2 regions of the Margalitia sp. FSL K6-0131 genome follow, and region 2 is predicted to be linked to the other one. Evidence: riboswitches for the same ligand, from Rfam matches in the RefSeq annotation. Region 2 holds a riboswitch; the other holds the start of a gene.

The links. Region 2 has a riboswitch for cyclic di-GMP ahead of NSQ59_RS20220 (hypothetical protein). Riboswitches for the same ligand answer to the same signal wherever they lie in the genome.
Positions count from the first base shown of each region.
Region 1: another riboswitch for cyclic di-GMP. It lies ahead of NSQ59_RS10875 (anti-repressor SinI family protein); the one in region 2 lies ahead of NSQ59_RS20220 (hypothetical protein).

Region 1 is NZ_JBBOZS010000001.1:2,239,767-2,247,524, forward strand. Features, by position in the region: gene NSQ59_RS10845 (5-bromo-4-chloroindolyl phosphate hydrolysis family protein) at 1-348, opposite strand, end outside; gene NSQ59_RS10850 (acetyl-CoA C-acetyltransferase) at 613-1,800, shown strand; gene NSQ59_RS10855 (CoA transferase subunit A) at 1,913-2,602, shown strand; gene NSQ59_RS10860 (CoA transferase subunit B) at 2,632-3,300, shown strand; gene NSQ59_RS10865 (YqkE family protein) at 3,383-3,640, shown strand; gene NSQ59_RS10870 (helix-turn-helix domain-containing protein) at 3,692-4,024, opposite strand; gene NSQ59_RS10875 (anti-repressor SinI family protein) at 4,174-4,317, opposite strand; cyclic di-GMP riboswitch class I at 4,344-4,427, opposite strand; gene NSQ59_RS10880 (aldo/keto reductase) at 4,931-5,842, opposite strand; gene mciZ (Z-ring formation inhibitor MciZ) at 5,911-6,039, opposite strand; gene NSQ59_RS10890 (NUDIX hydrolase) at 6,273-6,830, shown strand; gene NSQ59_RS10895 (endonuclease Q family protein) at 6,817-7,758, shown strand, end outside.
Region 2 is NZ_JBBOZS010000001.1:4,132,933-4,140,254, forward strand. Features, by position in the region: gene NSQ59_RS20210 (methyl-accepting chemotaxis protein) at 44-1,198, opposite strand; gene NSQ59_RS20215 (hypothetical protein) at 1,242-1,952, opposite strand; gene NSQ59_RS20220 (hypothetical protein) at 1,999-2,367, opposite strand; cyclic di-GMP riboswitch class I at 2,510-2,596, opposite strand; gene yiaA (inner membrane protein YiaA) at 2,852-3,322, opposite strand; gene NSQ59_RS20230 (vWA domain-containing protein) at 3,798-5,222, shown strand; gene NSQ59_RS20235 (5-methyltetrahydropteroyltriglutamate--homocysteine S-methyltransferase) at 5,702-6,805, opposite strand; gene NSQ59_RS20240 (cyclase family protein) at 6,857-7,322, opposite strand, start outside.

The sequences.
Region 1 (7,758 bases), 1.9 Mb from region 2:
AATCGCGTAGATCCTTTTTACAAGACGGATAAGATCAAGCATTTGCTTAAATGCGCCAATGTTTCGCACGTTAAAGAATACCTTTTGCAAACGGTGAATTTTCTTCTTAGCTTCCTTAAGGTTTTGGACAATATAAGCAAATTCTTTTCGAGAAAGCTGATGTATTTTCAAAAATTTTCTTTTGGTGATCCATTTTATCACAATATATATGATTGCGCCTCCGAGTATTGCGGAACCGGATGAATATAAAAGGGTTTGCTCAAAACCAAAATAACTAATCAGCCATACGAGTGCCGCAACAGGTATTGCAACAAATATACGGGTAATGAAGGAAAAAAATGTTTTCATTATTAATCGACTCTCCAATCTAGAGCAGCTACAACTCAAATACGAATGATGAATAAAAAGGTTTCATTAACTTTTATTATAAAAAAAATCAGCTATGAAAGAAATACATCTCTAGTAGTATTGTACTATACATCTTAAGTACTCAAACGATAAGAATCAACTTCCTGCTTCAGCAGGAAAAATCAATTTTTTATCGAAAATAGACAAAGAAGAGAAAATGTTAGCGGTTTCAAGCTGACTTTTATATAAGAGGAGGACCAAAGGATGGAAAAACAAGAAGTTGTGATTGTGAGTGCAGTTAGAACGGCTATTGGAAGCTTCAATGGATCATTGAAAAATATACCAGCTCCAGAGCTTGGTGGAATCGTAATCAAACGTGCAATAGAACGAGCCGGGATACAAGGGGACCAAATTGATGAGGTTATTATGGGAAATGTTTTGCAGGCTGGGCTGGGACAAAATCCAGCGCGGCAAGCAGCTATAAAGGCTGGGGTTCCGGAAAGTGTTTCCTCAATGACGATTAATAAAGTTTGTGGATCGGGACTAAAGGCTGTTCATCTTGCCACACAAGCAATCTTAGCAGGAGATGCAGATATAATTGTTGCCGGTGGGATGGAAAACATGAGTCAGGCGCCATATCTATTAAAAGGTGCAAGGGACGGCTTTAAGATGGGAGATCAAAAGCTAGTTGATAGTATGATTCAAGACGGATTATGGTGTGCCTTTAATGATTATCATATGGGAATAACAGCAGAAAATCTTTGTGACCGCTATGAAATTTCCCGTGAGGAACAGGACCAATTCTCTGCGGAGAGTCAAAGCAAAGCTGCAAAAGCAATCGAAGAAGGCAAGTTCAAGGACGAGATTGTAGCTGTTGAAATTCCGCAAAGAAAAGGGGATGCCATCATTTTCGAAACAGATGAATATCCTAAAAAAGGCACAACGGTGGAGAAATTAAGTTCATTAAGACCTGCTTTTAGGAAAGATGGTTCGGTTACAGCAGGAAACGCGTCCGGAATAAATGACGGAGCGGCAGCATTAGTCATAATGTCTAGGAAAAAAGCAAATGAATTGGGGATTAAACCACTTGTAACGATAAAAGCAAATGCCAATGCCGGGGTGGATCCAAGTGTAATGGGGATTGGTCCTGTAACAGCGGTCAAGAAAGCGCTGGAAAAGGCAAATATGTCGTTAGAGGATATGGACCTTATAGAAGCAAATGAAGCATTTGCTGCACAATCCCTAGCAGTTGATAGGGAATTGAAGTTTAATAAAGAAATCTTGAATGTAAACGGCGGGGCGATTGCTCTTGGCCATCCGATTGGAGCAAGTGGGGCAAGAATCCTTGTCACCCTTATTCACGAAATGCAAAGAAGACAAGTGAAAAACGGATTAGCTACCCTTTGTATTGGCGGGGGGCAAGGGGTAGCCACGATTGTTGAATTAGCTTAAAAGCGGTTAATTACTGATTGGTACCTCGATTGCGTACACGTGAACGTTTACGCATAAGGCGGTTTGATCATCAATAATATATTTTTACGAAACCAGAGGGGAGAGAGAATAATTGAAGCAAGTATATACATCCTTCCAGGAAGCGGTAGCAGATATTCAAGACGGTGCGACAATAATGGTTGGCGGTTTCGGTCTTTGCGGAATTCCTGAAAATTTAATTCTTGCACTTGTCGAAAAAGGGGTAAAGGATTTAACGGTTATTTCTAATAACTGCGGGATAGATGATTGGGGATTAGGACCGCTTTTGCAAAATAAACAGATTAAGAAAATGATAGGGTCATATGTTGGGGAAAATAAAGAATTCGAACGCCAGGTGTTAGCTGGCGAATTAGAAGTGGAATTAACCCCGCAAGGCACCTTGGCAGAAAAAATACGAGCAGGAGGAGCGGGAATTCCTGCATTTTATACTCCCGCAGGTGTGGGAACACCAATTGCAGAAGGGAAAGAAACGAGGACGTTTAATGGGAAAGAATATGTTTTGGAGGAAGCATTAACGGCAGATTTTAGTTTAATTCGTGCTTGGAAAGGTGATAAAATGGGGAATTTAGTATACAACAAAACAGCTCGTAATTTTAACCCGATGATCGCGGCTGCAGGAAAGGTAACGATTGCAGAGGTAGAGGTGCTCTATGAAGTCGGGGAGCTGGATGCTAATTTTATTCATACTCCAAGCATTTATGTGCAAAGGATTATTCAAGGGGATCAAGAAAAACGTATTGAAAGAAGAACCATTAGAAAATAATTTGCACATTAAGGAAGGGAGAGAAGAATATGTCAGCTGATAAAGGTTCAATAAGGGAAAAGATTGCTAGAAGAGCGGAAAAGGAAATTAAAGATGGCCATTATGTAAATCTGGGAATTGGAATGCCAACATTAGTTGCCAATTACATTTCCGATAATAAACAAGTTGTTTTACAGTCGGAAAACGGCTTGCTTGGAATTGGCCCATATCCTAATGAGGAGGAGATTGATGCAGATTTAATCAATGCCGGAAAAGAAACGGTGACGGCAATTCCGGGTGCAGCTTATTTTGATAGTGCAGAATCGTTTGCGATGATTCGGGGCGGTCATATAAATATAGCAATTTTGGGCGGAATGGAAGTATCGGCCTCAGGTGATTTAGCTAATTGGATGATCCCGGGGAAAATGATCAAGGGCATGGGGGGAGCGATGGATTTAGTTCATGGTGCCCAAAAAATCATTGTTATTATGGACCATGTGAATAAAAATGGTGAGCCTAAAATTCTCAAAGAATGCAGTCTTCCTTTAACAGGGAAAGGCGTTGTTAACCGAATTATTACGGATAGAGCTGTTATCGATGTATCCAATAAAGGACTTATTTTAAGGGAAGTGGCAAAAGGATACACAGTGGAGGAAGTACTTGCTTCGACGGAGCCAACTGTAATGGTAGCTGAAGATGTAAGACTAGAAGCTTATTAGTCACTGTAGTAAAATGATGGGAGTGTAGGTTACATGATACCTATTCTTTTTCTTCATTTTTAAACTTAAGGGAGAAATCAAAATGGCAAAAACAAAAAAACAGCAAAAGTATCAACCTAAAAAGGAAAAGCAGGATGAAAAGCTTACATTGAAGGATTCTTTAAATCAAGATATATTATTAAAATTAAAACAAGCACAGCATGATTTAGTGCAGAAGGAAGAAAATGAAAAGCTTCAAGAGGAAGAAAGAAAGAGAGAAGAAAGAAGAAGAAAGGAAAAGAATAAATCCTTTGAAGAATTATTAAATGAAAATCCAATGGACTGGAAGAAATTTAAATAGGGTTTGGAAAAAGGAAAAATAAAAAGCGTTCAAATCATCATAACGAACGCTTTATTTATTATTCCTTTTCCATTTATTAAATTCGAGAAATTCTCGAAACTCATTTTTAGAGACACCAGAATTCATCGCTTCACGTACTAACAGTTCCCATTCAGAGTCAAGTTCTGCGTGGTCAAATCCTTCTTCCCCCTCATCATGGAGTAATGCATTTACAGATACTCCTAAAACAGCTGATACTTTTTCCAGAAACTGAACAGAAGGATTTGATTGAATATTACGTTCAATGGAACTTAGATAAGATTTTGCGACACCTGCTCTTTCGGCAAGCTCTGATAATGATAGTTGCCTTTGTAATCGGAAATTTTTTATGCGTTGTCCAATCATAAGTATGTCACCTTCCTTCGATTCATTATAACATATAACGAAATTCGGGTTCCATATTTAGAACGGATTTGCAAAAAAATTATAATAATTGCAATAAATATTTTAAGATGTGAATAATAGTATGTATAGTAGAATGTTAGGAAAATTTTTTACATTACATCTAATCCAGAGGTTTTTTTATGAAAGAAGTCTTTTATTTCTTGAACAGAAATTCCCATATCGAGTGCTGCTAAAATTAAATCAATCCATTCCTGATCCAGTGTTTGTGTACTTGCCATTAATTTTTTCTCCATTTTTACCTCCTAAAATACCATGTATTTCAGGTAGCCCAGCCGTCATCGTATTAAACCTTAGACCTGTGACTTTGCGTCCTTATTTTTCAATAAGTTTGCCTTTTTCTGATAATAATTCATTCTTATTATCTACTACTTTTTGTCTACATTTTTGAGTATAACGAAAATGATTTAGCCATACTCGAAAATTATGTCGATGTCGAATAATTGAAATAATGCCACAAAATGAATAAAACGAGAAATGAATTATCATACTATTTAAATGATTTTGTCGTTATATGGTAAAAAAAGTTTTTATGACATCGCAACTTTTTATTTCTTCTAAAATATAATTTGAAAAAACGAATACTTATTTGTAAAAAAAGAAAAGAATTTGTTGAAAACTTTTTGAATAGTTACCCCCAAAAATCATAAAAGTGGAAATGCCTTGTTCATATTGAAATGGAAGTGCAAATTTTACCTGTAGGGGCATTGACTGAGGTAAAGGAAACACTGCAAAGTATTTTAGGAGCTGATGTTAACTTATCGTTGAGAGGAGACCCGGAGATTCACTTATCGATTGGCATTATGCTAGACAACCAAAAGAAAGGTCCGGCAATCCAGACCTTTTCTTTTATCGATGTTCCTTATAGATATTTTCCTTTGTTAACGTAAGAAGAATCTTTCGTTCATCCTCGTTTAAAGAATCAGACCTAGTGGCTTGTGCATTTATGCGAACTTGTTTGACTGAACTCGCTCCAGCAATTATAGAAGCTACAGTATCATTCGCTAAATTAAACTGAAGGGCTAATTCCGTCATGGATCTATTCTCAGAAACCAATTTATTTTGAATACTAGAAAGTAAGTCGTGAAGCTCCTGATGGGAATATTCCAAATAGCCTTTTTCAGATAGCTTGCTAGTCCATTTCTCGCTTAATAATCCTTTAGCAAGCGGTCCTCTTGTCACAACACTTACTGAGTGTTCTTTAATAAATGGAAAAATTTCCTCAGGTCGTCTATCCAGAAGACTATATTGCATCATAATGCTAATAATGGAGGATTTCTCAATATATTCACGAATCACGTTAGGACGAATAGAGGAAATTCCATAATACCGAATAATTCCTTCCGATTTTAATTCTTCAAAGGCTTCAATTGTATCCTCGATATTATCCTCGATCGTTCCCCCATGCAATTGATATAAATCAATATAATCTGTTTGTAATCTTTTAAGACTCTCCTTTACAGCTTCCTTTATATATTTTTTAGAAGGATCCCAGCTCCACCCGGAATGATTCTTGTTCCAGCGGTTTCCTACTTTTGTGGCAATAATGACTTGGTCACGGACATCCTTTAATGCCTTCCCGACAATCTCCTCATTTGCTCCAACATCATATAGGTCCGCCGTATCAAAATAATTAATACCTTCCTCTAATGCAGCGTATATAATTTCTTGTGCATGTTTTTCATCTGTTCCAAGAGACATGCATCCTAATCCAAGTGCAGAAACGTATAAATCTGAGTTTCCTAGTCTATTTTTTTTCATGACAGGTTTCCTTTCACTTTGTTTCCTACTATTGTAGCGAAAAACAGTTTACTTTAACAAAATATTTGCTAACGATTGATTAACTTTACCCAATCAAGCACATAGTAATACTGTTTTCTATATGATTTTAATTGCTCTCTTATTTCCCATGCCTTGCCGCTCATTGTAATTCCTTTCGAATGTACAAATATTTTCACGGGTATGTCACCTTCTTTTTAGCGGGCTTCCTATTAGCCTCCGCTTTTTAAAATTTGTTAAGCTATAATAGTGTTTAGTTATACGCATACACATGTGCGGGTTTTACTAGGGAACATTAACGGTAGGGAACATGTACACATAAGACGATAAGACGTCAACACTATTATTTAACAGAGCCGTTTGTTAAAATGTATGAATAGTAGTCTATGGAATAGAACAAGGAGAGTTTATGATGCATAAATTTGAAGAGAAAACAATCAGGTCAGAGAAAATTTTTGAGGGCAGGGTTGTCCGTCTGCAAATAGATGAAGTAGAACTGCCAAATGGTAAAACGGCAAAGAGGGAAATTATTAAACATCCAGGGGCAGTTGCCATATTAGCTATTACTCCAGATGATAAAATTATTTTGGTGGATCAATATCGAAAACCAATGGATAGGGCATTAGTTGAAATTCCTGCAGGTAAATTAGAACCAGGAGAAAAGCCAGATGTAACGGCTATAAGGGAGCTAGAAGAGGAAACTGGCTACTCATGTGAAAAACTAGAACTTATTTGTTCATTCTATACATCACCAGGCTTCGCTGATGAACTTATTCATTTATACTTAGCAAAAGGCTTGCAGAAAGTAGAAAATCCAAAAAGTGCTGATGAAGACGAATTTGTGGAATTATTAGAGGTTACACTGGAAGAAGCACTTCAATTAATTCAGGAAAAGAAAATCTATGATGCCAAAACACTGTACGCAATTCAATATCTACAATTAAAAGAGGCGTTGAATAAGAGTGAATAATTATTTTGTCGACCTCCATATTCATATCGGGAGGACGAAAAACGGAAAACCAGTAAAAATTACTGCATCGAAATCATTAACGCTTACCAATATCTTAAATACGGCAAAGTCCCCTAAAGGTTTAGATATGGTAGGCATCATTGACTGTCATTCTCCGGAAGTCATTGCTGAAATAGAAGACTTGATTTATCGTGGAGACCTAAGGGGAATGGCAGAGGGGGGATTCCGTTTTCAAGAAACGGTTACACTCATTCCCGGAGTAGAAATTGAAGTAAATGACGAGAATTGTAAAGGTCCAATTCATGTCCTTGGCTATTTTCCTACTTTAGAGGCTTTAAAGAATTTTTCGATGTGGTATCAAACAAAGGTCAAAAATGTCCAATTAAGCACACAAAGGATACATGAAAGTGCTGTACCGTTACAAAAGAAAATAAAATCATTAGGCGGAATTTTTATTCCTGCACATGTTTTCACCCCATTCAAAAGTTTGTATGGAAAGGGTGTAGAAAAATCAATATCCGAAATTCTGGATCCCGATTTAATTGACGGGATTGAATTAGGGTTGAGCTCTAACACAGAAATGGCGGACCGAATTAAAGAATTGCATCACTTTACATTTGTCAGTGATTCCGATGCGCATTCTTTAGGGAAAATTGCCCGTGAATATCAGATAATGAAGCTCGAATCTCCGACATTTGCTGCATTAGAAAAAGCCTTACATGGTAAAGACGGTAATGGAATTGTCGCAAATTACGGATTGAATCCATATCTTGGCAAGTACTATCGAACAACCTGTTCGAAATGCTTTGAGCCAAAAGTGGCTGACATTTGCCCTCACTGTGGATCCACTCATTTCACAAAGGGAGTGTCTGAACGAATAAAAGAACTGGCAACAGATCAAGTAAGCCCAAAGCGACCTCCTTATGTA
Region 2 (7,322 bases):
TTTATATTGCTGCACTGACCTTATTTTCACCATCTTGTCTCACTTAAGCTTCAGCAGTTTCAACACCATTACTCCATACAAGTAATTTGTTTACATCATTTTTTAACTCTACAAGATCTTTTGCTTCCTCTACAAGTTTTTCCATTGTATGTAGTTCATCATCACTAATTTCAATTAGTTCCTCAAACATTTCAACAGATTCCCGAGAAATAGAAGCTATCTCCACAATTGCTGTCATTATCTGCTGAGTAGCAGAAGATAATTCTTCTGTACTTGCGGAAGTATTTTCATTATTTTCAGCAATGATCTTTGTAGTAGATAGTATCTTTTCGAACATGGCTCCAACCTCGACAATAGTCGAATTTGTTTCTTTAAATTCTTCTGTTCCCTGTTGCATGGACTCGACAACTATTTCCGTTTCTTCTTGTATATTCTTTACAATATTTGATACTTCAGAAGAAGACTGGCGTGATTGTTCGGCCAATTTTCGAACCTCATCCGCAACAACCGCAAATCCTTTACCATGTTCCCCCGCACGGGCAGCTTCTATTGCTGCATTCAATGCTAATAAATTAATTTGTTCTGAAATCCCTGTAATCACTTTTACAATAGTGCCGATTTCGTGAGATTTTTCTCCGAGTTTATTTATTGCATCAGATGTTGTATTTATCGTTTGATTAAATTGCTCCATCTTTTCTAAGGAATTCTTTAGCTTCTCGTTTCCATCTTGCGTCAATGCTAAGGTAGTATTCGATTGTTCTGAAATTTGATTGGATCTCACTGATAGATCTTCGATAGCCTGTGCCATTTCTTCCATAGATGCGGCGCTTTCTTCTGTGGCGACTAATTGTTTCTGTAAGCCTCTGCCTACCTCATCAATTGCCGCTCTTACAATATCGGCTTTCTCAGAAGCATATTCACCCGTTTCAGCGAGATTTTCTCCTATATCATTGACATTTTTTGAAAAGGAAAAAAACGTTTCCCTAACTCGGCTGAAAAACTCAATTAATTGATTAAATACAGTATGATCAGAACTTCTTTCATTCACTTTATTTATGATATTACCTGCTGCTACTTCTTTCATTCCATTTATTATCTCTTTATTAATTTGATGACGTTTTATTGAATAATACCGGTAAGCAAAATAGACTGATACCACCAATAAAATAACAATAATACCTAGCAAAATAGCTTCCATGATATATAAATCCCCTAACTCCTTTTAATTATTGATCATTATTTTAAAGCTCTTTTAATAGAATATATGTTCCATCCGCTACATTTTCAGGAATACCATTCAATTTACTATTTTCCTGATATTTATGAACAATATAATTTCCATCTAAATCTATATATTTTTGTATATTATGATATTTTTCCATTACACGTATAGACTTCGGATTTGTCGCTTCCGCTAAAATAGCCTTCAACCCTTGTGTTTTTGCTTTTGTAATCAAACTATTTCCTAATTGTTGAATAATTTCGTGCCGGTCATGTTCCGCAATTACTCCTAACATGAATAGGTGCAATAACTCTCCATCTCGGATTTCTTTTCCGTGTCGTTTTTGATAATCTTCCATGAAACGTTTATCCACATCTTCCAAAACATGCAGAATGACATTCATATCATAAAAAGAACCTTCAAATACATCTTCTCCGATAATCTCTGGTGCATTTGTATCTCCAGCAAGCACCCCAACAACATTATTGTTACCATCCAAAGCGACTGCGCAATATCCCTGCTCTACAGTAGAGTCTAAATAATCCTTGGTAAACTGATAGAAATCATCATAATCTAAATGTAATTGACCTACCATCGGTTCCTGAACCCATTTCCCAGCAACATCCACTCCAATAAATGTTCTAGCAAGACACTCTGCTGCTTTCTGAATTAAATCTGTTTGTTCCTTTGTAACAATTTCATAGGTATATAACGCTTGTGTTGTTTGCACTAGTTGATCTTCCTTTCAAATAATAGATGAAAAATTATCTTTCTATTTACATAGAGTAAGGTACTTTATCGACAAATGTACCTGCGAACACTATTCTTTCAAGTGCATTCCTAATTTGCACTTGAGCAATTTTAGAGGAAGGTTTTACTACAAGGATATCCTTAAAACCTAAGCTAGAATAAAATTTCATCGTTTGCTCCAACTGCGGTACAACCTTTGATGGGACAGGTGTTTGGTGAGTCGCATCGACAACAAACGTATATTCTTGTCTTGTTACTTTATTAATCGTATCCTGTAAATCTATCATATAACCTTCTACATCTTCCTCCCTCATTAATCCATGCACCTGTACATGAACTTCCTTCGCGCCTTCATTAATTGCCATTTTGTATTTCTTTTTATCTACGACTATCATCTTTTCATCTCCTTTTTCTCTATAGTCTGCTATACTTCTTTGTTAACCTTTGCACATTCTTTTCGAACGAGTGCAATAAAAAAAGCTATCCCAGATACAGATAAGGACAGCCAAATCATCGAATAATCGCATGTTTATTATTCTTGGCAACCCGACTATCATTATCCTAGAGGATATTAGACTCGTAGCTTTGCGTCCTTACCTTTCGATAAGTTTGCCTTTTTCAATTTTAGACAAAAAAGCAGTACTAAGCTCATGATGATATTGAACTATTACATTATAAATTATTTATAATTTTTTGTCGAACTAGAATTTTTTACTTTGTTTGCATATGATTAGGCAAATCCCAATGCATCGTTATATATAGGAAAAGAAGCATTCGACATAAAATGACGAATGCTTCTTTTTCATTAGAGATATCTTATTTTTTTATGGATGTGGCGCTTTCTCGTTAGTTTGATACGGCAGAACCGTCCCCGCGTGTTCAATCTCTTTCTCTTGCTCTCTGTGTATCTCTAATATTTTTTTGAACTGTTATGGCCGCAAATAAACTAAGGACAAATGCCATGCCATAAAAACCCTTTTCGCTTAAAACAATACTTCCCGCATTGTATAAACCGATGGCCATTAATAAAATGGATATCATAAGTGCAATCCAACTAATGCCATAATAAATATTGGTAACCGGTATACCCTCATCTTTATCTCTGACCGCTTTTTGTAAGGATACCGCTGAATAAAGTCCAAATATTAAAACCGCAAAGTAATACCCTTTTTCGTTCAATTCCATCGTTGCATTAAACAAACCGATAAGATAAGCAACAACACCTATTAACAGCGCTGCCCAAGAAGCACCTTTGAAAGCTGGAGTCGGTTCTCCCTCTTTTCTTTCCACTTTCACCTTTGGTTCATTTTGTTTTTCTTTATCCATTAAAATCTCATTATCAACAGACATCGAAAGTTTCTCCCCCCATATTCATTTCTCAGAAAAGTAGAACACCATCACCATAGCTCATGATCGTGTTCTGCCTACACCTATTATATAGAGTTTTTTCTAAATGGTATATATTTTCAGTCAATTCCTTTTTATTATTTTTATACTCGCAAATAAGGGAAAACACACTGCCAAGTCTTTTTGTTTCGTTACAACTTGTGTTCCTGAACACCCTGTCATCAAGAGTAAAGCAAAACAAACAATGACCGAAATCTGTTTGTACACATATTCGAGATTAGATTGGTCTGGGTTTCATCTGATTTATTTTATACGACTCAGGAAGTACTTTTTCACTAGTCTTATAGGTATAAAGTCGGAATTTTTAATTATAAGGAAAAAAGGTAAAAACTTTTCGCTATAATTGGAAGATATAGTATGTATTTACAATTTTGTTAGTGCAAAAATCACATTTTTTGCTTGAAGAGGAGTGGGGGAAATGAAAAAACTGTTAGGAATTTTTTTAACGGTTAATTTGCTACTTGTCGGCTGCAACGGAGAAAAAGTCGCCAATAAAGAAAACGATCATTCCAGAAAAACAAAAAAGGCGGAAGCGGTGCAAAAGAAAGAGAAGAATAATTGGCAATCAATACTAAACGATATCCAGCTGGATTCAACCAAAGAAGCTTTAAAGGATCAAAAAGCTGGAATATTAGTAAAAGATAATACGATGGAACAAGAAACAAAAGATGTCCCATTGTTCCCGACTGATATGGACAGCGAACTGAAGGGTAAGCTGACAGAACAATTAAAGTCATTAACGGAGGAAACGAAGAACCCGGAAAAGCTTGAAAAAGGATTACTCTATTTACTTGGGAGTCCCTATTATAAGGATGTCATTGAAAAAGCAGAAGCATTTAAACCTGACTTTAAAGAACCGGATTTGCCGGAACCGGAAAAAATGACTAAAACAGAAAATGGGAAAGCAAAAAGCTCAAAAGCAATCATATTACTGGATGCGAGCTCCAGTATGCTGCAGAAAGTTGGAGGCAAAATGAAGATGGCCATTGCCAAAGATGCGGTCAAACGTTTTGCGAAAACAATCGGGCAAACAAGTGATGTTTCTCTCATTGTATATGGACATGTCGGAAGTTCTGCTGATAAAGATATGAAAAAGTCGTGCAGCGCAATTGAAGAGAAATATACAATGGGAAAATACAACGAAAACACGTTTGTCAAAGCGGTAAACTCCTTTCAAGCGAAAGGGTGGACACCGCTTGCAGGAGCGATAAAGAAAGCGAAGGAAATGGCAAAAGACTATGAAGCCGATACGACGATTTATATCGTCAGTGACGGTGCGGAAACCTGCGGAGGCAATCCAGTAAAAGAAGCCGAAGCATTCGCATCTGTAAATAATGAGTATAAAGTAAACATCATCGGCTTTGATGTAGATTCCAAATCGGAAGATCAATTAAAGAAAGTGGCGGACGCGGGGAACGGCAAGTATTATTCCGCTAATAATCCGAACGATTTAAGTAAAACCATCGAAGAACAATGGCTTCCTTCCGCGCTCGATCTTGCTTATTCTTTTACGAAGGCACCTGATCCATGGGAAGTTTTAGCAGAGTATAAACGATTTGATTCACTAAGTGAACCGCTGAAAAATATGATATCGCGCGAAAATGACAGATATACGAAAGCAGTCCAGTTACTGGAAGAAAACCATTGGATCGATTCGGAGACATCTTCAACCCTGCGGAACTGGTTATCCGAAAGAAACGAACAATTACGAAATTTCGCTTCCCAATTAAGTCAAGAAAAATATAAAGAAATCGATGACAGAGCGAGTGAAATTAGTAAAAAGGTAAAAGAATGGACAGATAGAATGTGGAAGCTGAGAAAAGAAAGCGGGAAAGTATGGTAGTAAAGTAAGAAACGAACATGATTTGAACATTTTTACCCCGGCATGAAAATTATTCTGGGCCAATCGATATCAAAGCTGTATTCATGAAATCAGATTTTCTATTTCCACAAAGATTCCCTAGTCCACTATAAACTTTTCTATCGGTTTATGGTAAGATTAAATTCCTTGGCAGGGGCAACTAAAAAAGAGAGTTTGCATTTTATTGCGAACTCTCTTTTTTTCATGAGGAGCACTTGAACATTTTGTGTTAGGGCTTGAATAATTAAAAAATCAGATACTTTTCTACGATAAATAAAACTTAATATGAAAATTGGAAGAATGTGCATGCGATAGAAGGCAAGAATAATAAATAGACAATCGTTCATTTCAAATTCTGCCTATTTCATCTTTCCTAGAAAAAACACCCAAAACTGTTTATTTAACAACACTTTTGGGTGATTCACCGTTTTAAAACAACTTGGTTAAAAATTAGTTATTTCCTATCCCCATATTTCTTTAGAAATATCTACAATATATTTCAACTTCGCCCATTGTTCTTCTTCGGATAAAATATTCCCATGATGAGTAGAAGCAAAACCGCATTGAGGGCTGATACATAATTGCTCTAATGGTACGTATTTTGTTGCTTCCTTCACGCGTGCTTTAATGGTCTCCTTATCTTCTAATTTACCATGCTTCGATGTGAAGACACCCAGCACGACTTGGGGGCCCCCATTTGGAATGTATTCCAAAGGTTTGAAATCTCCCGAACGATCGTCATCATATTCCAGGAAAAATCCGTTGACTTTTTCTTTTGCAAATAAGGTTGGCGCGATTTTTGCATAACTGCCTTCAAAAGCCCATTTCGATCGGTAGTTACCACGGCAAAGATGAGTCGTTACAATTAGATCTTCCGGTTTATCCTCCAGTACTCCATTTGCAACACGTAAGGCTAATTCTATTAATTCTTCACGGGAATAACCGCTATCATGAAATGGAATTTCCGGTGCATTAAGACCTGCAATGTAGACATCATCTAGCTGAAGATAACGGCAGCCAGCATCATAAAAGGCTTTAATTGCCTCGCGGTACGCTTGAATAATATCATTTGCATATTCTTCAATGTTAGGATAAACATCCAGATTACGGATACCAGTGTTAAATAATTGATTAGGACTCGGAATCGTTTGCTTTGCAATGGCACGGTCTCCAACGATTTCTTTAAATTCAATAAAGTCTTTTACATGTGGGTGATGAGGGTTAAATGAGATTTTTCCAACCACACGAACATTGTATCGTTCTGTTTCCTCCCCCTTAAATTTAAAGCCATGCTCTGGAATGTAGCCCTCTACACCATTTAAATGCTCTAGAAAATCCGTATGCCAAAATCTTCGGCGGAATTCTCCATCTGTGACAGCTTGCAGTCCGACTTCGATTTGTTTATCAACAACTTTCTTAATCTCGTCTGTTTCAATTTCATGTAGTTCTTGTGCTGTAATATTCCCTTCTTGGAAATCCTTCCTGGCCTTATGAATTCTTGCTGGTCGTAATAAACTTCCCACATGGTCTGCTCTGAATGGAGCTTTTATTAATGTTTTTGTCATTTTAATCTCTCTCCCTTAGTATTTTTTAAATCTATCAAATGTATTAAGTATTTATGGCAAAATAGCAAAAGAACGAACTGGAAAACCAGTTGCTTTCTCAGGCTTTGGACTAATATTGAAAATTACAGCTCCTTTGGCTGGCAACTTATCTAGGTTCGTCAACAATTCCACTTGAAATGTATCTTGTTCAAGCACATAGTATTCACCAACGAGGGAACCATTTTTGCGAAAATCAAGGGCCGCATCTGTATCAAATGTTTCGTGTCCAACAGCTTTAATCTTTCTTTCTTCAAATAAAAATTTTAAGGCTTCTATTCCCCATCCCGGAGTGTGACTATTTCCCTCTTTATCTTTATTTTCAAATGCCTCCTTATTAGGCCAACGCTTCCCCCAATCAGTACGTAAAGCGACAAATGTACCTGCTTCGATTTTTCCATGTTCCGCTTCAAACTTTAAGACATCATCAACAGATAATATAAAGTCATTATCTTCTTCCGCTTCCCTCGATTTATCAATT